Regions from separate parts of the Lentibacillus cibarius genome, predicted to be linked through region 4. Evidence: riboswitches for the same ligand, from Rfam matches in the RefSeq annotation. Region 4 holds a riboswitch; each other region holds the start of a gene.
What was found. Region 4 has a riboswitch for cyclic di-GMP ahead of FFL34_RS04230 (methyl-accepting chemotaxis protein). Riboswitches for the same ligand answer to the same signal wherever they lie in the genome.
Positions count from the first base shown of each region.

Region 1 (5,845 bases), 560 kb from region 4:
AGGGGAATAGAATTTATCCGGGGGTCATCCCTATACCGCTTCTTGGTAGATTTGAAAGTAAGAAAATGATATTGTATTCGTAATATTACATGGGTTATTAGTAGCATAATGACCAATTGGGGGTGAACTAATGGGGGTAAGGGGAGTAAGTACGGGTGACACTTGTAGGCTCTATAAGAGATGTAAAATTTGTGGTGAATATAAATATATGAAAAGTTTTCCGGCTACAGGCGGGAAACACAACAGGCCAAGCAAAAGAAAATCATATTGTCGGGACTGCAAAGATCGTAGGCATGAAAGAATACTTGGTCCAAGACAGGAATATAGTTTTGATTCATCATTGCTAGATGCGACTAAAGAAATTACCATCCGTGGACGCAATACAAGTAATTATAAGTATGAAAATATAATAAGCTATGACAAAGCGAAGAGGTTAGTGGAAGAGGGAGCGGCAGGCATTGTACATAGTACGCTAATTCATCATTTCTTCAATAGGAAAACTTTATGGAAATTTGTATTAGAACGGGATGGTTTTATATGCCATTATTGCGGTTTCTACGGTGACACAATTGATCATAAAGTTCCTAGAGCAAAAGGCGGAGCAAGCACACCAAGCAACTGTGTTTGTGCTTGTATCAAGTGTAATCGAAATAAGGATGACATTGAATATGAGGAATATATAGATATCGTGGAATTAACTGAACAGAATTAAAAAGATCGATGAATGTGAGGGATGTGCTTGGTAAAATTGTTTATGTTGTCACAGAAAACGCCATTCATTGGAGTATAAGGCTAGCTATACTAACTGAAGCTGTTCAGTTATGAAAAGCTACAGGTAAAAGCCGTCCTTCTCATCTGGTGGCTAAGGCTTGGTATGTTATTACAGAAGATTTGGGTGCAACAGACAGATGTGCGGTTTAATCAATTGATATCTAATCTGTAGTAATTCAGTGCAACATGACAGGTATGGACGTAGTAAAATAAAAGAAGAAGCGGATGCATTCGTAATTTTAGATGATATGACTTATAGCAATGAAACATTGGCTAAGCATCTTATACAAACAAGTACAGAAGATGGAATACGGCCATATGAGAACGTGAGGACTTATATAATGCAAATAATACATAGATGACCATAAAAGGACTTTTGGAGTTGTTCTGCATTGTTTTGTTGGCTAGAATTATATTAATGTTCCCTTTTTAATTAAACGGGTTATACCGTCAATAGAAATGCCAGTTTTTATGGATAAATCTATAGCATTTGAATTTGGATATTTAAATAAAACCTTTTTAACCGCCTTAATATTGTTTTGTTCTATTTCGTAGCATTCGTTACATAAATCATGCATAAGTTGATCAATTTTCCCACAGTGTACACATAAACCATTACGCTTCATTGTTTACCACTCCTATTCTGTGTTGGAATCCAGTTTATCTAAAACGTTAACTAAACTTTCAAAATTAGGCTTAACAATAAAATCTATTGCCCCTAGTTGCAGTGCCTCAATAACATTTGATTCTGTACCCATAGCTGAACACATAACCACTTTTGCTTTCAAATCAAACGCTATAATTTCCTTCAATGCAGTTAAGCCATTTACATTTGGCATCGTTATATCGAGGAAAACAATATCTGGACGTATTTGTTTATATGCCTCAATCGCTTTTTGTCCATCGGTTGCTTCAACAATGTCTAGATGTCCATGTTGTTGAATCTTACGTTTTAAAAATCTTCTCATAAACGTTGAATCATCCGCTATTAATATCGTTCTCATGTTGTGCTTTTTCTTTCTAATTTTGTCATTCGCTGATGTTTTATAATTAACTCATCTAATTCTTGACTGCATTCTAATGTCTTATCACTATTAAAACCAAATGTTTCAGCAACCTTTATCATCGTTTCTTTCTTATGATTAATCAATTCCAGTAGGTAGTCTGTTGTTATTTTATGATCTGTTATAAGCATCCCATTACCTCCTAAAATCTTCACTCTGAAGTAAGGATACTCAAAAAGGCGAACCAAACAAGATAGGTACACCTATTAAGAGAGCTTACTTCGGTAACTAGGCTACCTTAGCTAATGAGCTTTAGGTCCTTGGTTTTGCGTCCTTACCTTTCGATAAGTTTGCCATTATCGGATAAACTAAATAACTAGTTCAATTGAACCACGTTCATTTACCTGTATTATCGGTAAAATGAGTAACATTATGAAGGGTTTTCCCTGAATTATCCGTTTTGCCTTTTATAAGGTTATCTGCATATGCAGATTCTTTAAGGTGCGGATAACCCATTGAACTTGCACAGGAAGAATCGCGATGATACATTGGCTGATAAATAAGAGTAGACGGCGAAATACGTTCATATTAGGACGTGAGACCTATATATCGCAAACTCATACAATAATAATAAATAATAGTAGATGAACCCAATTTTCCAATCTATTTCTTTTTAGCCCCGTTATTTGCTGCATTCTGGGGACTAATTTGAACATAATACACGATGTATAAATTGGGCTATTTTTGAATTTTATATCATGTAAGAATGATTATGTGCAACAAGAAAAAAATAAAGGATTATCCCACTTTTTATCGAATTAGTTCTGATAATAGGAGGTGGTAGTAATAAAATTCTATAATAAGGAAGGCCTTATCGAAGGATATATTCAAACGCCTATAAAACCCGTACACACAATGGTATTTGTGGTTGAAGGCAAGCTAGCATTAGAACTAAATATTACTGATCAAGCAACTGCGAGTAGAGGTTGTGGAGTTTCGAGAGAGAACGTTCATAAATGGCTGTGGGAAAAAGGAAACGAACTCTTTTTAATTGAATCGTTTTCTTATCAAACTAGGATTACTATAACAGCTAATGATGTTATGAATGGAAATATAGTTACTCCTTTTGGAAATTTACAAATGGAAGAGATTTAGCACCTTTTTAATGGTGCTTATTCTATTGCAGCAAATAAGGCACATGATGTGACATAGAATGTATTTTTGCTAATTTATGTAGTTACCACATTAACAGGATAACAATCCCCTGAGTAGAAACTTCTTAATTATTCTACTTTATAAACAATCACCATCTATTCCCAAACCATCTATCCCATAGCTTGTGAAATACGGGGTTATATTTATTCATTACTCCGTAACCAAAGGCAGGAGCAACAATTGTAAATGGACGAATAGGTTGGTAGAAAATGAGATTTACTATAACAATATAAGTTACCGCTACATTAAGACTGATGACCATTGCATTGATAAAAAAGCAAGTCTAAAAAAGTCCATGAAAATTCTTCTTTGTTTTAATTTGAATCAGTTTACATATTGGCTGCTGTTGCTTCTCATTATTTTTACTCTTTCAAGGTAATTGTGATTGCACTCATTGTTTCTGCTATAATATACCTAATCCGTGGTGTTAGGATAATCCAGCAAAACCCACACAATAAAAGGTGTAATCCACTGTACCCACGTTGAGTGAATTTACATTTATCATTATCAATGTCAAATTAGTAACAACCAAGGAGGCACCATTATGCATAAATTCCACAATACCGATATTCCGAATAAGTTAAGGAATATGACTGTAGAAGAGACCTTAAAGGAACTCTGTAAGGCTCAAGAAGGAAATGCTGATCAGTACAAGAAAACAATGACCATGATGCTTGAACAGATGGAAAAACAAAACAAAAATATGGATAGGAAACAGGAAAGAATTGATCAGCTATCTAATGAGTTATCCCAATCGACATCTAAAACAAATTACGACAGATTATTAGAAGCATTCCAGCAATCCGACGAAAAAGTGTTAGACATCACGAATGAAATAATAAAAAGGATACAAGCATTTACAGATTTGAAAAGGAATATGAAAAAGGTTGATGATGAAGCAGATACTGAATCACTAGATTTCGTTATAGATGAACTTCGTAGTTTACTTGAATATACGCAATATAGATAATCCCTACCTCAATTTAAAGTGAATTTTGGAAGTGGAAATTGACTGAAGCGAATCAAATAACACTCTATTTCCTTGTGTCTTTATTTAAGAAATTGGTTTATCCATCCGCTTCCATAGAAGTTTCTTCCCCTCTTCCCGCGCTTCTTTGGCCTTTCTCAATAATCTGGGTCATTGACTTGTCGTTGATGTAACGTTTGAGGAATTTAATCATTTAAATTGTTTTCTAGCATTTACTTACGCCTATTTCTCCCGTTTAATGATATAACCGCCACCTGCACATAATTAGGAAGGTATTATCCAACTATATCGCACATTACACAACCAACAAGTGGGTTTGCGAGATTAACATGCCGAAACAACCAATTAATCAATTTCGGCTCAATGCTGAATTCCTCCACAAGAACTTTCCCTTCTATGAACAGAATGGCAAGTTCAGCGGTCAAGGTAATATTTGGATCGTATTGTTTAACTGTCATTTCCGTAACCCAACTCTGATATTGCTCCATGTTTTTTCCTGAGTCCTCAAAGTATATTGAAATCTTTTCGTTATCAGTAATTTCAACAAGTTTGTTATAAAAGTCTTCGATGTTGTCTTCAAATACTTCCATCTTCAATTCCCCGTGTATTTCTGCACCATTCATGCGCAGAGTATATAGCTGAATATCTATTCTTTCATCCAGATATACGTTCCAAATAGCTGGACTGATCGCTTGGTCCGATTTTGCTGTAAAGTGTTTTACAATTCCTAATGCATAGTATGTACCCATAATGCCCTCACCTTTCTGTTATCAGTGTTCTGAACCTTATTATATCTTTTATGTCTCATTTTCTCTCCCTACTGTGTTCTTCAAACTAGTAACCAAAAGAAAGTTGCCTAAATAGGGTCGAATTCATGTTATTAATGACAAACGAATGGCGGGAAGGCTACATTGTTTTTAACAATCGAAGGTTAAAAGCGTGCAATATAGAGGTTATACTATTTAAAAGATTAATTGACTTATCATTGTTTAGAAAAGAAGCAAGAGGCGGCCTTTTGGGTCATTGAATATCGTTAAAAAACATCGATAAGGATGTGCGGCGGAAATAATTGCTGTCATCTTTATCGATGTTTTTTTATAAATAAGTAGAAAGAGAGGCGTTTAAGTATGAAAGAATACTGTGTTATTCGTTCAACAAAAAATAGGGATTATCAAGAAACAGTAATTGAAGCGAACTCGATGGATGATGCGAGGGAAAAGGTAAGGAAGCATTATGTTAATAAGTTATTGGAAAAAGAAAGCTTTATCGTCTTCCCAGTGGCTAATCATCTTGGATTTAACGAACTAAACCGATTGATTTTTCCGGATGGTGATGTCGTGATTCTTATTGGACAGTTTTAGAAATTAAAAAAAATCTGCAATATAAGGGAATACTCTGTGGAAATTCTGACGGAGGATTCCCTTTGATATATAGGATGACAAACATGAATAAATACTACGTTATTCGACGCAAAGAAAAGAGTGATGTACTAGAAACGATTGTTGAAGCTTCTACTGTTAGTGAAGCGCAAAAATTTGTGAGTGAAAACATAAATGAAGACTTGATAGAAGGCGAGATGTTTTTGATTTTTAATGATATTGGTCCATTAGGTTTTGATCAAGGAAACCGCGTAATAATTCCAAGGGAAGCTTCCTTAGCGAGTATTACACGACTTCATTGAGTGTTTCAGTATAAGAATGATTAAAATAGGACAGAGAATGCACGCGCACTCTCTGTCCCTTTTTTAATACAAAATAATCATTGATAAAGAACCGGTGGTAAATAAAGGCTCCAGCAGTTAATTCCATTGAAAACATCTAGATTAATTAAGATATAACTTTTTTTAGAAGTGATCATTCGCTCCCAT
Region 1 covers NZ_VCIA01000001.1:1,406,751-1,412,595, reverse strand. The annotation lists gene FFL34_RS06765 (hypothetical protein) at 1-10, shown strand, start outside; gene FFL34_RS06760 (HNH endonuclease) at 131-712, shown strand; gene FFL34_RS06755 (hypothetical protein) at 1,182-1,397, opposite strand; gene FFL34_RS06750 (response regulator) at 1,410-1,775, opposite strand; gene FFL34_RS06745 (aspartyl-phosphate phosphatase Spo0E family protein) at 1,772-1,966, opposite strand; cyclic di-GMP riboswitch class I at 2,056-2,140, opposite strand; gene FFL34_RS06740 (hypothetical protein) at 2,613-2,930, shown strand; gene FFL34_RS06735 (hypothetical protein) at 3,535-3,960, shown strand; gene FFL34_RS06730 (hypothetical protein) at 4,254-4,727, opposite strand; gene FFL34_RS06725 (hypothetical protein) at 5,106-5,339, shown strand; gene FFL34_RS06720 (hypothetical protein) at 5,423-5,659, shown strand; gene FFL34_RS06715 (hypothetical protein) at 5,737-5,845, opposite strand, start outside.
Region 1: it holds a riboswitch for cyclic di-GMP, as region 4 does, so the genes downstream of both, FFL34_RS06745 (aspartyl-phosphate phosphatase Spo0E family protein) here and FFL34_RS04230 (methyl-accepting chemotaxis protein) in region 4, are expected to answer to the same signal.

Region 2 (5,845 bases), 240 kb from region 4:
CTCGCCTAATTGATATGGGGATTGAGCCATATCTCGTCGTCTCATCATTGAATGGCGTTGTAGCACAGCGTCTCGTCCGGAAAATTTGCCTGGATTGCAAGGCAGAGCGCGAGCCGACCCCCATGGAGAAGGATATTTTCAGTAAACATCACATGAGTGTGGACCATATATATGAAGGAAAAGGGTGTGGCAGCTGTCACTATCTGGGATACCGCGGCCGGCTGGCAGTACACGAGGTGTTTATGGTCGATGACGCGATAAAAAGTTTATTGTTACATCAAGGGTCCATGGCTGATTTACAAGCTCACGCCGCCGAACAAGACATGTCATTTCTCATTCATGACGGACTGGAAAAAGTAAAAAATGGCCAAACGACGCTGGAGGAGATTATGCAGCTGTCGATTCAAATGTGAAGGAGGAAGCAAACAATGGATGATATATTGCAACAATGGCTGACACAGGCGTTTCATCAAAAAGCTTCCGACGTACATATAACGGTCGGCAAAGCACCCGTGTTTCGTATTAATGGTTTGTTACTTGAGCAGGATTTTCCTGTGTTACAACCTTCCGATACCGAGCGGATGGGCCGTTCACTGTTGAGTGATCACGAGTGGCAGATGCTGCAGGAGCGGCGGGAATTGGATTTTTCCTGTGGCATCAGTGGTGTTTCCCGGTTCAGAGTCAATCTATTTTACCAGCGCGGGGCGTTGTCGCTCGCATTCAGAATTGTGCCGAGACATATTCCGTCCATTGAGGAGCTACACTTGCCGCCGATTGCCAAAGAAATTACGACCGAGCGGCAAGGCCTTGTGCTTGTCACCGGACCGACCGGAAGCGGAAAAAGTACGACACTTGCGGCAATGCTTGATTTTATGAACCAAACGATGGGCCGGCATATGATTACGCTGGAAGATCCAATTGAGTATGTACACACGCACCATTATTCGATTATTGATCAGCGCGAGATTGGGATCGACACGAACAGTTTTCTTAACGGATTGCGGGCAAGTTTGCGGCAGGATCCGGACGTTATTCTCGTCGGGGAACTGCGTGATCTGGAAACAATCTCCACCGCGATTACAGCAGCTGAAACCGGTCATTTAGTACTTGGTACGTTGCATACTAGTGGTGCGGTTTCCACGATTGAGCGGATGATTGACGTATTCCCACCCGCGCAGCAAACGCAAATCCGCATTCAATTGGCTTCTATTTTAAAAGCGGTCATTTCCCAGCAATTGCTTCCGACAACAGACGGGACGAGCCGTCGGGTGGCAACAGAAGTGCTGATCAACACACCGGCCGTTAAAAATCTCATTAACAATGAAAAACTGCACCAAATCCAGAACGTGCTGCAGACATCCAAAGCGCAAGGCATGCATACCATGGATATGGATTTGAAGCGGCTGCTTAATGAGGGCGTCGTAGCATATGAGACCGTCGCACCGTTTTTGGAAATTAGGGAAGTATAAAGACCGGGCGTGGCGAATGGTAGAATAATGTTGGCAAGGGCTTGCGGAAATTTTGACCAGCAGGGGGTGATGCAGTGAACTTTGAGTATAGCGGTAAACGATTGTCCGGCCAGCGCGTAAAGGGAAAAGTAGAAGCGGAAACGAAGCGTGATGCGTTAAGGGAACTAGAACAAAGCGGTATCATTATCGTCTCTATTACCGAAACGAAGCCGTGGAATAAAGATATTATGTTGAACAAGCGGCTTAAAAACGCTGATTTTGTTATTTTTCTCCGGCAATACGCGACACTGATTCATGCCGGGATTTCCATTTCGGAAGCGACGAAAACAATGAGCAGACAAACGGACAATCGTATGCTCCAATCCGCGCTTGAAGACATAGACAAGCAGCTTGATCGAGGGGAGGCGCTTTCTGTCGCAACCGAGCGTCATCCGAACGTTTTCCCGGAGCTGCTCGTCAACATGATCCATGCCGGAGAAGCGAGTGGTAAACTGGATGACATTCTAAACGAAATGGCTGATTACTATGAGAAAGAACATACCAACCGGAAAAAACTCGTCTCCGCCTTGATGTATCCTAGTATCGTCGGGGCTATTACGCTATTGTTAACGGTATTCTTGCTCGTGTTTGTCGTACCACAGTTTGTATCGATGTTTGAATCCTTCGGGGAGGATATCCCGGTATTTACGCAGTTGATCCTGTCCTTAAGCGATTGGATGCAGTATTACTGGTGGATGCTGCTCGTTCTCGTGGTAATCGGCGTACTCGTGTACAAATATGTCGTGCAATTTCCGGCAGTGGCATACCGTGTGGATGGCTTGAAAATCAAATTTCCCTTCCTCGGCAAGCTTGCCCATAAAGCAGTGCTTGTCCGGATGACACAGACACTTTCCACCCTCGTCAACAGTGCAGTGCCAATCTTACAGGCGCTGGAGATTACTGAACGGGTTGTCGGCAATAAAGTAATGCAAAACGTTTTAGCAGACGCCCGGAAATCGCTGGAAAACGGTGAATCGATAACCCGAGTGATGGATGGTCATTGGGCCTTCCCACCGTTAATTGTGCAAATGGTACAGATCGGTGAAAAAACCGGAACACTCGACCACATGCTGCAAAAAGCCGCGCAATTTTACGAAGAAGACTTAGATCAAATGTCCAACCGCATTCAAACATTGGTCGAACCATTAATGATTATTCTATTGACGGTAATCGTTGGAAGTGTTATTGTATCCATAGTTTTGCCGATGTTCTCGCTATTTGAGAACATTCAGTGAACAAATTGCTAAGATGTGGTTATTATACATAGTATTTAGTATAATAGATGTAAGAAAAAGGTAGTGGTGTGATGAGCGGCTATCTGTATATGGGCACTTGGATAGCCAGGAGCAACTAGTGCAACCGACGCTCTATTACCTTATTAAACTAAAAAGGGGAGAGAGGCGTATGTTGGAACGTTTGAAAAAAAGATTTAAGCAGCAGAAAGGTTTTACACTAGTTGAGCTGTTGGCTGTCTTGGCCATTTTAGGGGTAATATTGGCGATTGCGGTACCTAGTGTTTCAGGGGTTATTGGTAAATCGAAAGAAGATGCTGATAAGTCGAATAGGGAATTAATGGAGAATGCGGCAAGGCTGGCTCATGCAAGTGGGGTTGATCCTGAAGATGGTGCTTATACGCTAGATAATCTAGTTAAAGAGGGCTTTCTTGAAGAAAAACCTACTAACCCTAATACAGATAAAGATTACAATGGTACTGTAGAAGTGACAAATGAGGCTGATGATTCTGATGTGGATGATTATACGTTTGAATACAAACCTGGTGAAGATGAAGAAGAAATTAGTGATGACACTAGTGGCGGCAATGATGACGATGATGACAATAACGAAGAAGATGACGATTAATACATTCAATAAAACACAATCACCAACCCAAACGCCTTGCACGTTCTGCTGCAGGGCGTTTTTACCGAGATTCGACACTTTTACCTAAGCAGGTGGTCATATGGAGTTCTTCAACAATGGCAGGGTTAATATGATCATCACGAGCCGGGTGATCCGCTATGCCTATCAAAAAAATACCACAACTGACAGCATCGTCGTGCATGGGGAACACGAACTGCCTGCGGGTACGATGCAGGGTGGTACCATCGCGGATGCTAAGGCCTTTCAGAACGCGATTGAGCAATTAGTGCAAAAGTACCGCTGGAAACGGAAAAAGCTAGCCTTTTGCCTCGTGGATGATACGGTCGTCATTAGGGATATAACCATCCCGACAGCAATGTCCAAGGAAGAAGCAATGGGCTATATTCGCACACAAATCGGTAACAGTTTCTATTTGCCGTTTGACGATCCGGCGCTCGCCATTGACATGCTGGAAGGGGATGGGGAGACAACCAATGTCCGGCTGTATGCCTATCCGCGGGGAAAAATTAATAGCTTTGAACAGGCGTTTACAGCGGCGGGGCTTCACCCGGTTATTGCTGATTTGACGTCTCTGTCGGTGTACCGCTATTATGTTCAAACAACACAAGCAGCATCCGACCATGTGATGCTCGTTCATTGGAACAAAGATGCGCTGTTTTTGACAGCCTTCCAGCATCAAAAAGCAGTGTTCAGCAGGCATATGAAAATGGCTTCGCATGAAGAAATGACGCAGGAGACGGCTGAACGTATCATCAGTGATTATATGGTAGAGATCAATCGGATTATCGATTTTTATCAATATTCGATTACCAAGGGAGAAGCACGCATCGACCAACTGATTGTATCCGGGGATTTCCCTTATCTGTCCACGGCCAAAAGCTTTCTTGCTGACAGTCTGGCCCTACCGATTTATGAATTTCCCGAAGAAAGACTCTCCCTTAAATATGTTGACTTGCTGGGACTTGGCTTGAAAAATGGCGGCTGAAGGTGGACTTGTGATGAATACGGAAATAAACTTTTTAGAAAAAGAACGTAAACAACTAAAAATGCCGCTTGTTCTGTTTCTGATTTTTCTGCTGCTGGTTATAGCTGTGATTACTGTATTACTGGTGCAGCGAAATGGGTTAACACATGCCATCGACGTGCAGCAAAAAGAGATGGCCGTCCTGGAAAACCAAGTCTCACAGCTGGAGGGAGCATCCGGCACAGTGCAGCAGCTCGAGCAGACGAAGGAAGCATTAGCGTCCATCGAAGCACAAACGGTTCCGCGTGTGGCCCTTTATGAGCAAGTGCTTGACATGCTGCGTGACCCGGGGCAGATGGAGGACTTCGCGTATAATAGTGGAGAGCAATTTCAACTAGAAGCGGCGTTTGATACACTGTCTGCTGTTTCGGATTATATTGGCAAACTGCTGCAACAACCGTATGTGCTCGATGCAAAAATGTCCGACATTTCGAAGGCTGGTGACGGATATGATGCATCATTAGTGGTGACTTTTGACAGCGGTGTGTTGCGGGAGGAGATGAGTGCGGATGCTGACTAACTGGAACCGAAGCCATACATTAATTCTTATTTTATTGATCGCTTTTGCCGCTTTCTTATATGTTGCCGGTTACCGGATGATCATTCAACCGCTGCAGAATGACCTCGCCTCTACCGAAGAACAGGTAGATTTATACGAGCGACAAGTCAATCAGCTCGAAAAACAGGATCAGCCTATGGACGAGTCACTACAGCAAGTTACCAAACAAGTACCGGCCGACAAAAAGCCCGATGCAGTACTAAACGAGCTGCGGCAAATGGCCAACAAGACGAATGTCGTTATTGAGTCGATTGCTTCCTCTGGTAGTAGTGCAGCTGAAGAAGGCGATCTAAGCAATGCCGGGTACATGCTGGAAGTATCCGGCGCCAACATAAATGAAATCAATGCCTTTCTAAAGGCAGTCCAAAAAGGTGAACGATTTATGAGGATAGACACTATCTCAGTTGAGCAAGGCGACTCAGCAAACCTATCAGTCGAAATAGCAACATTTTATAGCGGATGAAACAGGACGGCTCATTTGTCGGGTTTCAACCCGAGCGACACGCACCGTAACTCGGGCGACAGCGCCCGCAACTCGAGCGACAGCGCCCGCAACTCGAGCGACACGCGCCCAAACTCGAGCGACACGCCCCCGAACTTGAGCGACAGCCCGTCCGACTCGAGCGACAGCACGCCCAACTCGAGCGACAGCCCGTCCAACTCGAGCGACAGCCCGTCCGACTCGAGCGACACGCACCCAAACCCGAGCAGCCCACCCATACCTAAAAGACGATTTTCCAGCCGCCGAAAATCAACCTTATTTCTTATACACTTCCGTCTGCTAACATGCCAAAAGTGGCTGAGAATTATAACTTAAAATTTTTATCGTTCACATACTTTCTTTATTGGAAACTCGCGTGACCCGAGCCGAAA
Region 2 covers NZ_VCIA01000001.1:1,084,578-1,090,422, reverse strand. The annotation lists gene FFL34_RS05300 (GspE/PulE family protein) at 1-413, shown strand, start outside; gene FFL34_RS05295 (type IV pilus twitching motility protein PilT) at 429-1,469, shown strand; gene FFL34_RS05290 (type II secretion system F family protein) at 1,544-2,743, shown strand; cyclic di-GMP riboswitch class II at 2,799-2,881, shown strand; gene FFL34_RS05285 (competence type IV pilus major pilin ComGC) at 2,913-3,368, shown strand; gene pilM (type IV pilus biogenesis protein PilM) at 3,469-4,374, shown strand; gene FFL34_RS05275 (hypothetical protein) at 4,388-4,933, shown strand; gene pilO (type 4a pilus biogenesis protein PilO) at 4,923-5,435, shown strand; gene FFL34_RS05265 (hypothetical protein) at 5,447-5,665, opposite strand.
Region 2: it holds a riboswitch for cyclic di-GMP, as region 4 does, so the genes downstream of both, FFL34_RS05285 (competence type IV pilus major pilin ComGC) here and FFL34_RS04230 (methyl-accepting chemotaxis protein) in region 4, are expected to answer to the same signal.

Region 3 (5,845 bases), 610 kb from region 4:
TTTTGCTATTTAGATTAGATTTAAAAGACAGAAAATGATAGTGTATTAATAACAACTCCTGAAATGGTTAGAGTAGGGCAAAGGCGGGCGATAACGAAATAGTAATAGTGTGTCGATTTTGGAGGCGATCATATTGGGTGTCAGTATAGGTGATGCTTGCAGGATCTATAAAAAGTGTAAAATTTGTGGTGAAACTAAATATCTGAAAAAATTCCCAACAAGAGGTGGGAGAATGAGTAATGGAACGAAAAGAAAATCCTACTGTTGGGATTGCAAAGATCGTAAGCATGAAAGAATACTTAGTTCAAGGCAGGAATATAGCTTTGATACGTCTTTATTAGATACATCTAAAGAAATTACCATTCGCGGCCGGGATTCAAGTAATTATAAATTTGAAAATACCGTAAGCTATGACAAAGCTAAGAAGTTGGTGGAAGAAGGAGCAGCTGGAATTTTTCATAGCACATTAATTCATCATTTTTTCAACAGGAAATCTTTAAAAAAGTTCGTATTGGAACGGGATGGCTTTATATGCCATTATTGTGGATTTTATGGAGATACGATTGATCATAAAATACCCAAATCAAAAGGTGGATTTAGCACACCAAGCAACTGTGTTTGTTCTTGTGGGGGATGCAATAGTGAGAAAGCCGATATGAGGTATGAAGAATATTTAGAAATCATCAACATCAGATTCCAACAACCAAGTTAAAGGGAACAGTCCTCCGAACGCTTTAAAACGATAAAATAGTGATAAAAGTCCTGTGAAGAGAAATCTCTGCAGGATTCTTATCATTCCCGCTCCCATTCCTTCCCACAATCCGGACACTGCCATTTCACAATACGATCTTCTTCTATACTGGAAATGCCGATTTTTCTACTGAAATGAGTTGCCCCATACTGATGTTGCATTTCCTCCGGTATTGGTTCTCCCTGCAGATCCGCTCCGCAAAAAGGGCAAAATCCTTTGCTATCATTAAGTTTTCTCATTTTCCTCACCCCTTTTAGTCAATGGTGATGACTTTCTCCAACAGCAAATGACCTTATATTCGGTTCTTGGCACTACAATTATCATCGTACATCATATTCCTTCATAAAAGAAATAGACCCTCAAGAGAGAAGCTAATTCTTTCTGTTCAACCGAAGAAGATATGCTCGTGATCTTTTGACACATATAACCCCTTTGAGCAGGTGTGGAAGTAGTTGTCAGGCTGAACTTAAAGGAAGCTTTTCCTCATCTACGCTATTAGTCTTACTTTGGGCCGCAGTAGCCTTTTGGTAGGCAAGGATTAACTCGTCCAATTCTTGGCTAATATTTAATGTCTTTTCACTTCCCATACCATAGACCTTTGCGGTTTCCAGCATTAAGTTTCTATGCTGATTAATCATTTGTACTAAATGTTCTAAGTTCCTGTAGCTTGTTTGCATCATTAATGCTCCTTATGTACTAAGAATCATATTAAACCCAACCTATTATAATGGATACAAATCCCTATAATCTAGTGGTGGTTGTGAATTTTTAATGAACAATATGTTCGAAATTAATCTGATATATTGGAAAAATTATGATATGAAATAAGGATATGGTTGTCTCGGTTGCCCAGCTATTAGCCGGAAATCTTGGGAGCCAAGGGATCATCACCGTGGCAGCTTCTTTGTTTAAAAATCATTCATTTAGAGGGGTGGTGCCATTTTCACTTTGTTTTACGCTTTTTTGATGGGGGTGACCATTTCTGCTAAAATAAAGTTATCCGCATAGTGCGGACCTCTGTGGGATAGGAAAATCCACCCCATCACATAGTAAGAACCCACTCAGATTCAAGTTGAGTGGGTTCTACTGTTTGTCATGATAAGTTTCGTCCATTTCCCCGGTCGGTTTGTTTTATCATTATAAAGAATATGTATTAATAACGGGTTATGGTATGCTCCAAATTGTAAAACAACCTTCCCGCTTGTACGCCTAGTTCAAAAGGCACGGATAACAAACGTAAAACATTCAGCCTCTATTAATTGCTCATAACCTTCTATTACCTGCCCTTCGATAGTTTCAGCTTCTTTTTGATATTGAAGTTATATGCACTTCTTTTTTTGAACGTATCAAATAGGTCTCTGATGAACCGAATAAAGTTGTTGCAACCTTGTGAAATAATCTCAATCTCATTCCTCCAATCGCTATTTATGTAATGGCTCCCTTTTTTATCAAACGCGTGATGTCATCAATAGGGATGCCTGTTTCTATAGAGATATCGATTGCATTTGATTGCGGGTGTTTCGACAAAAATGCTTTGATTCTTTTTAAATTATCCCTTTCTTCATCGTAACAGTCGTTGCATAGACCATCTATTAGGCGATCAATTTTTCCGCAGTTTGTACATATTCTGTGTTTTTGCATTCGCTTTTCATTCCAATCTAAGTAAAATGTTTAATACGTATGACAATGCTTGTTCAGAACGTCTATCAAGCCATCAAATTTCGGCTTTACAATAAAATCTATGGCACCTAATTGCAGTGCTTTAATAACATTGGATTCTGTACCTATAGCTGAACACATAACCACTTTCGCATCAGGATTGAATTTGATAATTTCCTCTAGTGCTGTTAAACCATCGACATTCGGCATTGTTATGTCGAGAAAAACAATGGCGGGGTTACAGTATTTGTACACGTTAATCGCTTCCTGCCCATCCGCTGCATCTATAACGTCTGTATAGCCATGTTCCTGAATCATACGTTTTAAATAGCCTCTCATAAACCCTGAATCATCAACTATTAATATCGTACCCATATCGTCCCTGCTCCCTGATTTTATTCTTCGTGGGTATTTCACATTAAATCCTGTGTTTTTTATCTATAATAAATATCATGTTTATCCTTAGACAGAAAAAAGGCGAACCAAAGAAAAGGCTGCCTGAACTAAAAGCTTTAGGCCCTTGGTTTTGCGTCCTTACCTTTCGATAAGTTTGCCATTATCGGGTCATAAATCATTCTATTAAACTGTCCACGTATAACATCGGTGAGAATGAGTAAAGCATAAAGTATTTTTTGTGAATTAAAAAAGTTCTCTTATGGTACTGGTTGGGCCTTTTCAGTTACGTTTTTAATAATGAGAGCATGTGTGGTCTCTGTGGTATAACCAACTAAATCATGGTTAGTATTTCCATTTTTGAATATAGACGGTATAATAATCTAAGCTGTAAGCGATTATGAAAACAACTGATTTTTTGATGATATAGGTTAAATATCAGAAGTGGAGTCTCTTTTATCTTTGTATAAGATGATAAGCAATTATAGTGTTTCAGTCGGAATTGTTCTATGTATTATCGTAATCTTAAATAAATGATTCTTTCAAAGGGAGTACAGGATAGGTAGTATGGGATTCTTAGAAGGTTTTAAGATGGGATGGAATTTACTTTGGTCGATGTTAACAGCTGAACCTTTACTAACATGGGGATTAATTGTATTTGTTATTGGTACCTTAATATTTGCATTTATCGTTGATACGATAAAGGAACAGAAGCTAAGAAAGTCAGGAATGCGAGAAATTGATAAAATGTCAGGTAGAAAGTTTGAGGAGTATCTTCAAGCACAATTAAAAACTAGCGGATATAATGTTAAACTAACGCCGGCAAGTGGTGATTATGGGGCGGATTTAGTTTTATCCTCAAAAGGCAAGAAAATTATTGTTCAAGTAAAACGATATAAGAAAAATGTTGGCGTTAAAGCTGTGCAAGAGATAGCCTCGGCCAAAAGTCACTATAAGGCCGACGAATGCTGGGTTATTACAAATAGCTTTTTTACAGAGCAAGCTAAAAAATTAGCGGTTACAAATCATGTTAAGTTGATTGATCGGAATCAATTAATGAATTGGATAATAAAGAATAATAAAGGTGAAGAGAAAAGTAGCTAATCTTAGGGGGCTAAGCTAATGGCTAGCCCCTAGGTAAATACATTCATCATTTCATCATAGAGTGCTTCGTATTGTTCATTACTCAATTTCATTGTTATCATCCACCTTTCCATTTTGCTCTTATTCACTGAGTAGTCCGGTGACAAAATACATACCAAACTCAATCAAATTGTCGCTGTTTACACGTTTAATAAAGCTGGGAACGGGATTGTTATAATGTCTATAGAATTGTAGAATTTCATGAGAGAATTCCTCGTAAGTTTGCTCTACCATTCCTAAAAGATTTATTGCGACATTTAGTTGATCTTCCGGCTCAATAAGCAGGTTTACTTTCTTTCCTTCTTCGTATGCATCTTTATAGAATTGTTCCAATGGCTTTTCCTCCAATCGAAATGTTTGAAGTATTATACTTTGGTATTTTTCATTTTCGAAGAGTTTAAAGCAAAAAAATTTTAGAGGAATTAAAATGGTACCGTGAGTATTATTAAAAGGGTTTTGGCTGAATCGCTAACGACGGCATATCGTATAAAATAAAGTAAGCAAATAAAACAAAAGGAGCGATTGAGATGGTGGACACTCTCGCTTATCTCTCACTAATAATCTTATTCTTCATGGCCTTATGGTATATGTTGAAGTTCGTCCTGCTCCCTACACTTGTGTTTATTGTTCGAATCGTGTTCAGGAAAAAGTTCAAACAGTTAGAGAGGGACCGGCAGGAAAGTGTTGAGAAACTAAGAAGTATGGGAATTAAGGTTTCGTCGTTAGATGATGAAACTTCTGGAAGCTATACAAGTATTCGATAATAGGGTTTTCCCCGCTTCATTGAAAGGGGAATGAAAAATGAGGGATCCAGAGCGAATCAAAAGAATTATGTTTTTGCTTCAAAAATTTAGGAGCGGTAGTTGGACTGGCGGTTTAACTAGCTGATTTCGAATCTGCAGCATATGTATTCCGCAGAGCATGATGTATATTGTCGAAGAAAGGAGAAATAAATGAAACTGTTTGATAAGTAAGTGGAACCAAGCTATCTGGAATTTTTTTTAGCTTGAAGATGATATGTGGGATGAATACCTAAACGCCATCGATTAGTAACAAAAAGAAAGGTGATAGGAACGGTTTGTTAGTAAGGTAATGGGATGAAGCATTGGCAAATGAGCCACTATATGTGTATTTAATATTATTTTCACAGTCTACAAACTTAGAATTCCGTGATTATTGGAGGGATTAAATGTCGGTGCGTTATCAAATTGAAAGAGAGGATGGACCTATTTGCATAGTTTCCTTTATTCAAGATGAAGACGGGAACAAGGTAAGGGTTAAACCTCTTAAAAAAAGAAAAAGAGAGAGTGAACAAATCAAAGACTTACTCGAACAAATAGAGTTTAAAGATGGTAATTCACCATTAGAATTTATTGAATCATGTTTAGAGAAATTTGATGAAAATGCTTTTTCCTATAGAGAGGTTGATTCGGGTGATTATCAAGTTACTCTTCAATTTGGAGTTGGTAAAAAACAAATTGGCACTTCATCGCCACTTATTAACGGTGTGAGTGAATACTTTGGTGAAAACGTGATGTCAGACGCGTTGGAGCGAATGAAAACTAATGCTTATTATAACCTTGAAGAAAATGCGAATGAGCTTTTGGCAATGGTGCGCAAAGAAAGGTATCAGGAAGCATTTGAACTGTATCAGGATGATACAGTGAAGACAAACCTTTATTTGGCAGGGACTGCACCGGAAATACTGCTAGATGCTATATTTCAAATAAAGGCTGAAGAACTACCGCATGAATCAAGAGTAAAGTTATCTCTTCAAAAGCTTGGGGCATGTGAGATTAATCAATGCCATGCACGTGCGGAATCTGATGCGCGCTGGCTTCTCGAACAAGATTCATCTTTAAGTGAAGATGTTATTTTTAATGTTCGCCTAGCATTAGG
Region 3 covers NZ_VCIA01000001.1:1,452,493-1,458,337, reverse strand. The annotation lists gene FFL34_RS07000 (HNH endonuclease) at 134-712, shown strand; gene FFL34_RS06995 (hypothetical protein) at 793-990, opposite strand; gene FFL34_RS06990 (aspartyl-phosphate phosphatase Spo0E family protein) at 1,207-1,428, opposite strand; gene FFL34_RS06985 (response regulator) at 2,423-2,785, opposite strand; cyclic di-GMP riboswitch class I at 2,894-2,975, opposite strand; gene FFL34_RS06980 (restriction endonuclease) at 3,395-3,907, shown strand; gene FFL34_RS06975 (hypothetical protein) at 4,028-4,279, opposite strand; gene FFL34_RS06970 (tetratricopeptide repeat protein) at 5,136-5,845, shown strand, end outside.
Region 3: it holds a riboswitch for cyclic di-GMP, as region 4 does, so the genes downstream of both, FFL34_RS06985 (response regulator) here and FFL34_RS04230 (methyl-accepting chemotaxis protein) in region 4, are expected to answer to the same signal.

Region 4 (5,845 bases):
ATCATCAAATAATTCCTTAAGACTTTTACTCGTATCGACAGAAGACGGATCACTGAAAATCTTACTACCATTTACCTTCGTTGCGGCACTTGCCAGCTGCTCTACCTCTGAAATATTATAGGATGACTGACTAGCAGCACTAGAAGCACTTGCTGTAACAAAGTCTTCATTGGTAGATGATGATGTCCTGGCCCGAAACGTTGTCGACATCTTCATATCGGTCAGCTGGGACCGGAACTCCATAAACTGCTTATTCACATCGCGGTACGCATCCCGCTGCCACGTCATCCACGTCTTGTCCTGCTCCATTTTTTGTAGCGGCATTCGCTCTGCCTTCATCAGGTCCGAAACCATCTTATCAATATCCATACCTGAAGCCAGTCCGCCAATTCGCATATCATTCACCCCTGAGGTTTTGGTTCTCTATGAAAATAGTGTTTATTAAACCTTCTTTTCTATTATATCGGTAGGGTAAAGGAAAATGTTTAGATAGGAACTAATTACATTTTATTAATCCGAAATAACTAGAAATATCTATTACTTACCTCTTTCCTCAAATTAGGAAGGAATGGATGAAATTAAATAGACAATATAAAGTGAATCCAGTTGCTGGACTCATATACTGATATGGGAAGTCCATAATTTAATGAACTCCCCCTAATTAAATTTAAAGCTTAAAACTTCGAACTAATCCTTTAAGACCCTCCGCTAATTTAGCAAGGTCATCTGCGCTGGAAGCAACCCCCTCCATCGAGCTAGTTGTTTGTTGAGAAGATGCGGATGTTTGTTCAACTCCTGCAGCGGACTCCTGGGAAACGGATGCAATCTCCTGAATGGAACTATTCATTTGTTGACTGGTCGCGGAGATTTCAGATAAATTTTCGGATACCGTTTCAATACTATTGACGACATCCGTTATAGCTTCACTAATGCCATCAAACTTCTCACCAGTCGAGTTAATTTGTTTTGTTCCTTTATCTGCTTCCTTATAGCCTTCTTGTAAAGAATTGGCTACTGAGCCTGTTTCAATTTGGATATTACTTACAATACCAGTAATATCCGTCACGGACTCAGAAACTTGTTCTGCCAGTTTTCTTACCTCATCAGCAACTACAGCAAATCCTTTGCCATGTTCACCGGCTCTAGCAGCTTCGATTGCTGCATTTAAAGCTAATAGGTTGGTCTGGTCAGCAATGTCTTTAATAACAGAAACGAGCTTGGAAATGTCTTGTGAATGTGCATCCAATCCTTGAACCTTTTGAAAAGCATCTTGTACGATACTATCTATTTTTTCCATCTGGTTCTTAGAATCGTTCATCAATTGGCTACCTTCATCTGTCATACGAAGTACAGTAGTAGAAGCTTGGTGTATCTGTTCACCATTTTCGTTGGCTTCTTGCACTCGTGTCGTGAACGTTGACATGGCTGAAGATAATTCACTTGAGCTATTCGCTTGTGTTTCTGAACCGGATGCTAGTTCCTGCATCGTAGTCGCAATTTGTTCAGACCCTAATTTCACTTCATTGGCAGATTGCGTTAACTCTTCACTTTGGCTGCTTACCATTTCAGAAACTTGATTGATTTGATTTAAAAGATCACGCATATTTGTATTCATTTCGTTTGTCGCTGTGACTAATTGTCCCACCTCATCCTCTGATTTGGTTTCAAGTAAATCGTGTGTTAAATCGCCATTCGAAATAAGCTTCATTCGATTCATAACAGCTTTTATTGGATTGGAGATAATTCGGGCGGTAATAATAGCCGTGATAATACCTAGAACAACTATTAAAGCGGATGTAATCACCACAGTAAGTACAGTAGTTTTCGCATTGGCCGTCATTTCTTCCCCTATCTTTTTTATCTCGGCTTCCCTTTGATTAGCAAGGGATTTAAATTCATCTATTAATTCATTTCCCATTGGTTGTACATCGTTTTGCATCACTTCCATTGCACTTTCAATATTCCCATTTTCATACTTTGCAATCACCTTATCAGTTAGCTTACCCCACTCGGTTTTCTTATCTATCAACTTTTGCAACTGATTAGAATTACTAATTTCAAGCGCTTTATTCTCTAATTTTATATTTTCGTCTATACCAGCATTAAATTCTTTTTTATAGGCATTATCTTTATACAATAATAACCCACGCAACAGACTTGTTCTTTTCGTCATGTTATTGGCAAGGTTCTCATCAGTAATTAATAAGCTAATTTCTTTGTTTATCATATTTTGCATACTACTGTTTGTTTTTTGTAAAGCGTATATGTTATATACACTTAATAAAACAACCAATACAAGGATAATACTAAACCCGAATAGTACCTTAGTTGTAATCCGTTTAAATTTTAGTAACCCTTTCATTTCGCATCCCCTTCTTTTCTAATAATTTGATATTTCATTGTCCATAAGTAAAGTTAATGTCACATTTATTTGTTTTCTCTAAAGACCCTCCAATCCAGTTGCTCGCTCATACGAAAAACAGCCTCTTTCAAAAGTTTTTTCATGTCATGACCCTCTTAAAACCGCTGCATAAACAGGAAAGAAAATCAAAAATAGTTTTATTCAATTAAAAAGGCTATTCAATAGTTATTGAATAGCCAAAATCAAAATAATATGCATCATATTAAAAATAGTGGCAGCCTGGCGATCATTATACACGGCGCATGTGTATAGTAGACCCATTAGCTTTGCGTCCTATCCTTTCAGATAGTTTGCCTTTTTCTTTATTATTTTTGTAGGAAAAAAACACCATTACCCATGGACTATTATAGTGTAATAAACTTCTTCTTCTTAAATCAACAAGATTTCTAAAGTCTATATTTTTCGATATTTTATACGATAACATTCAACTACATAAATATTGGGGAACAGCTCATTGGTATAGTAAAACTAATTAACAGCAGCAAATAAAAAAACAGGAGACCGAAACAGTTATCAGCCTCCTGCGATTCAATCTATTAACCTCGAAATCATCCCAATATCGCACGGTCATTCTCAAATTGCTCGCCGCGGATGCGTTGAAATTCTTCCAGCAATTGTTCAATGGTCAGTTTTTCTTTTTCCTTTTCAGGTAAATCTAAAATAATTTGCCCTTTATCCATCATGATCAGCCGATTCCCCAAATCGAGCGCCTGCTGCATATTGTGGGTAACCATTAAAGTCGTTAATTGAAACTTTTCAACAATATCTTCCGTGATGTCTGTAATTAACTGTGCGCGGGAAGGATCCAACGCTGCTGTATGCTCATCCAACATTAAAATATCCGGTTCGGTAAATGTCGCCATCAGCAGGGACAATGCCTGACGCTCCCCACCGGAAAGCAATCCCACTTTGGCATTAAGTCGATCTTCCAGTCCAAGGTGTAGCGTTTGTAAATAATCCCGGAACATGGTCCTCCGTTTTTTTGTAACACCGGGTTTAAGTTTGCGCGTTTTATTGCGCGCATAAGCCATGGCCAGATTTTCCTCAATTGTCATGGATGGTGCAGTCCCGGCCATCGGATCCTGGAAAACGCGTCCAATCAATTTTGACCGCTTGTATTCTGGTAAATGAGCCACCTGCCGATGATTAATCAAAACATCGCCGACATCGGGGATGATATGACCGGCAACAGTGTTCATTAGCGTCGATTTACCCGCACCGTTACTGCCAATAACGGTGACAAAATCGCCTTTTTCTAGTACTAGATTAATTTGCTGCAAAGCCTCTTTTTCATCCGGGGTACCTTCATTAAATGTAACGGAAATATCATTTAGTTGAAGCATTTACACAACTCCTTTTGCCTTTGTTCCGCTAAGCTCTGCGCGTTTTCGTTTACGCCGTAGTTTTTCCTTCCGTGCTCGCATTACTTTTGGTGCAACTAAGGCGGCGATAACGAGCAGTGCTGTAATCAGCTTCATATCTCCGGTTTCCAAAAACTCCACTCGTAAGGCCATGGTGACAACCATTCGGTAAATAACAGCACCGCCAATAACTGCAAGTGTTGTCCATACAATCGTTTTTGTACCAAATAATGCTTCACCAATGATGACAGAGGCTAACCCAATAATAATCATTCCAATCCCCATACCAACATCAGCGAACCCACCATGCTGAGCAATGAGCGCTCCTGACAAAGCAACCAGAGCATTGGATATGCCAACCCCCGTAATAATCAATAAATCCGTATTGGCTGACAAACTGCGGATCATCCGCTGATTATCCCCAGTTGCGCGTAACGCCAGCCCTATCTCTGTTTTTAAATAATAATCGGTTAACAACTTAATCAACATCGTGGCAACAATCATAACAAACAAAATACCCCACGTTGACGGTAATTGTTCCATGCCAAAAGATGCTAGCATCCCATTCAGCAGTCCATCAATCCCGGTTGCACTCCAAATGCTCTCCAATTGTTTAAAAACCGTTGATTCCTGCAGTAATGATAGGGTCGGCTGCCCCATGATTCGTAAATTGATCGAATATAGTGCAATCATCATCAAAATGCCGGATAACAATGCATTAATATTCCCTTTCGCATGAAGGGATCCGGTAATACATCCGGCTAAAAATCCGGCAATTGCTGCGAACAGTGTCGCTAAAATGGGTGGCACCCCATTCATAATAGAGATAGAAGCAACAGCCGCACCTGTCACAAAACTTCCATCAACGGTCAAATCCGGAAAATCCAACACACGGAAGGTTAAATATACTCCTAAGGCCATAATGGCATAAATAATTCCTGATTCCACTGCTCCAAATAATGCGATAAACATGATGTCCACCCCCGTGCCTATTTTGTAACGTCAGAAAGTATAAAATATGAATGACCTTATCATAAAAACTTCGGCTCGCTCAGAGACCTGGCGAATACCAAGTTTTTTAACAGGATATGTCTATTTAAATGACGTGTTCGTTCAAGTTGATAAGTACAATGCAGCAGGGAGGGGCAATCCTGCCTGCTGCGATTGTAAAAAATGATATGAACTATTCATCTTTTAAGATTTTTGCATTTTCGTCCCATTCATCGTTCCATTCCACACCTTGTTCCTCTGCCGCTTGTTTGTTAATGAATAACTGCATTTCCTGTGGATATTCAACAGCTATATCATTTGGCTTTTTATTCCCCTTCAGAATTTCTACCGCCATTTCTCCTGTTCGGTAACCAATTTTTTCATAATCAATTCCGTAAGTGGCAAATCCACCTTTCTTCAGTGAATCCGGTTCACCTACGATCATTGGAATGTCTTGCTCATTGGCAACACCCACCACACTATCCAAAGCGGAAACAACCGTATTATCAGTAATGATATAAAAGACGTCCACTTTGCTGACAAGTGTTTGCGTTGCCTGCTGTACTTCAGCAGAATTGGCAACGGTCCGCTCAGCAAACGACAAATTGGTGCCATCAGCCGCCTTTTTCACAGCTTCAATTTGTGTGACAGAATTTTGCTCCCCTGCATTGTAGATTAAGCCAACTTGCGCATCGTCAAAATTATCCGCAATAAATTGTACCGTATTTTTAACCGCATCCGGGTGAAGATCGACAACACCAGTCGCGTTTCCTCCCGGCTGTTCCATGGATTCAACCAGGCCAGCTTCCACTGCGTCTGTTACCGAGGTGAATAGAATAGGAATATCTTCTGTCGCCTGTACCGCGCCAAGTGCACTAGGCGTCGAATTGGCAAAAATCAAATCCACTTGATCAGCCACAAAATTTTCCGCAATGGGGGTAACATTGTTCTGATCCCCCTGCGCACTTTGTAAATCATATTCCACACTCAAGTCCGCGTCCGCAAGCGCATTCTGAAAACCTTCATAAGCTGCATCAAGAGACGGATGTTCAACAATTTGCGTCGCTCCAAC
Region 4 covers NZ_VCIA01000001.1:845,702-851,546, forward strand. The annotation lists gene fliD (flagellar filament capping protein FliD) at 1-396, opposite strand, end outside; gene FFL34_RS04230 (methyl-accepting chemotaxis protein) at 668-2,362, opposite strand; cyclic di-GMP riboswitch class I at 2,633-2,727, opposite strand; gene FFL34_RS04235 (ABC transporter ATP-binding protein) at 2,971-3,765, opposite strand; gene FFL34_RS04240 (ABC transporter permease) at 3,766-4,755, opposite strand; gene FFL34_RS04245 (ABC transporter substrate-binding protein) at 4,967-5,845, opposite strand, start outside.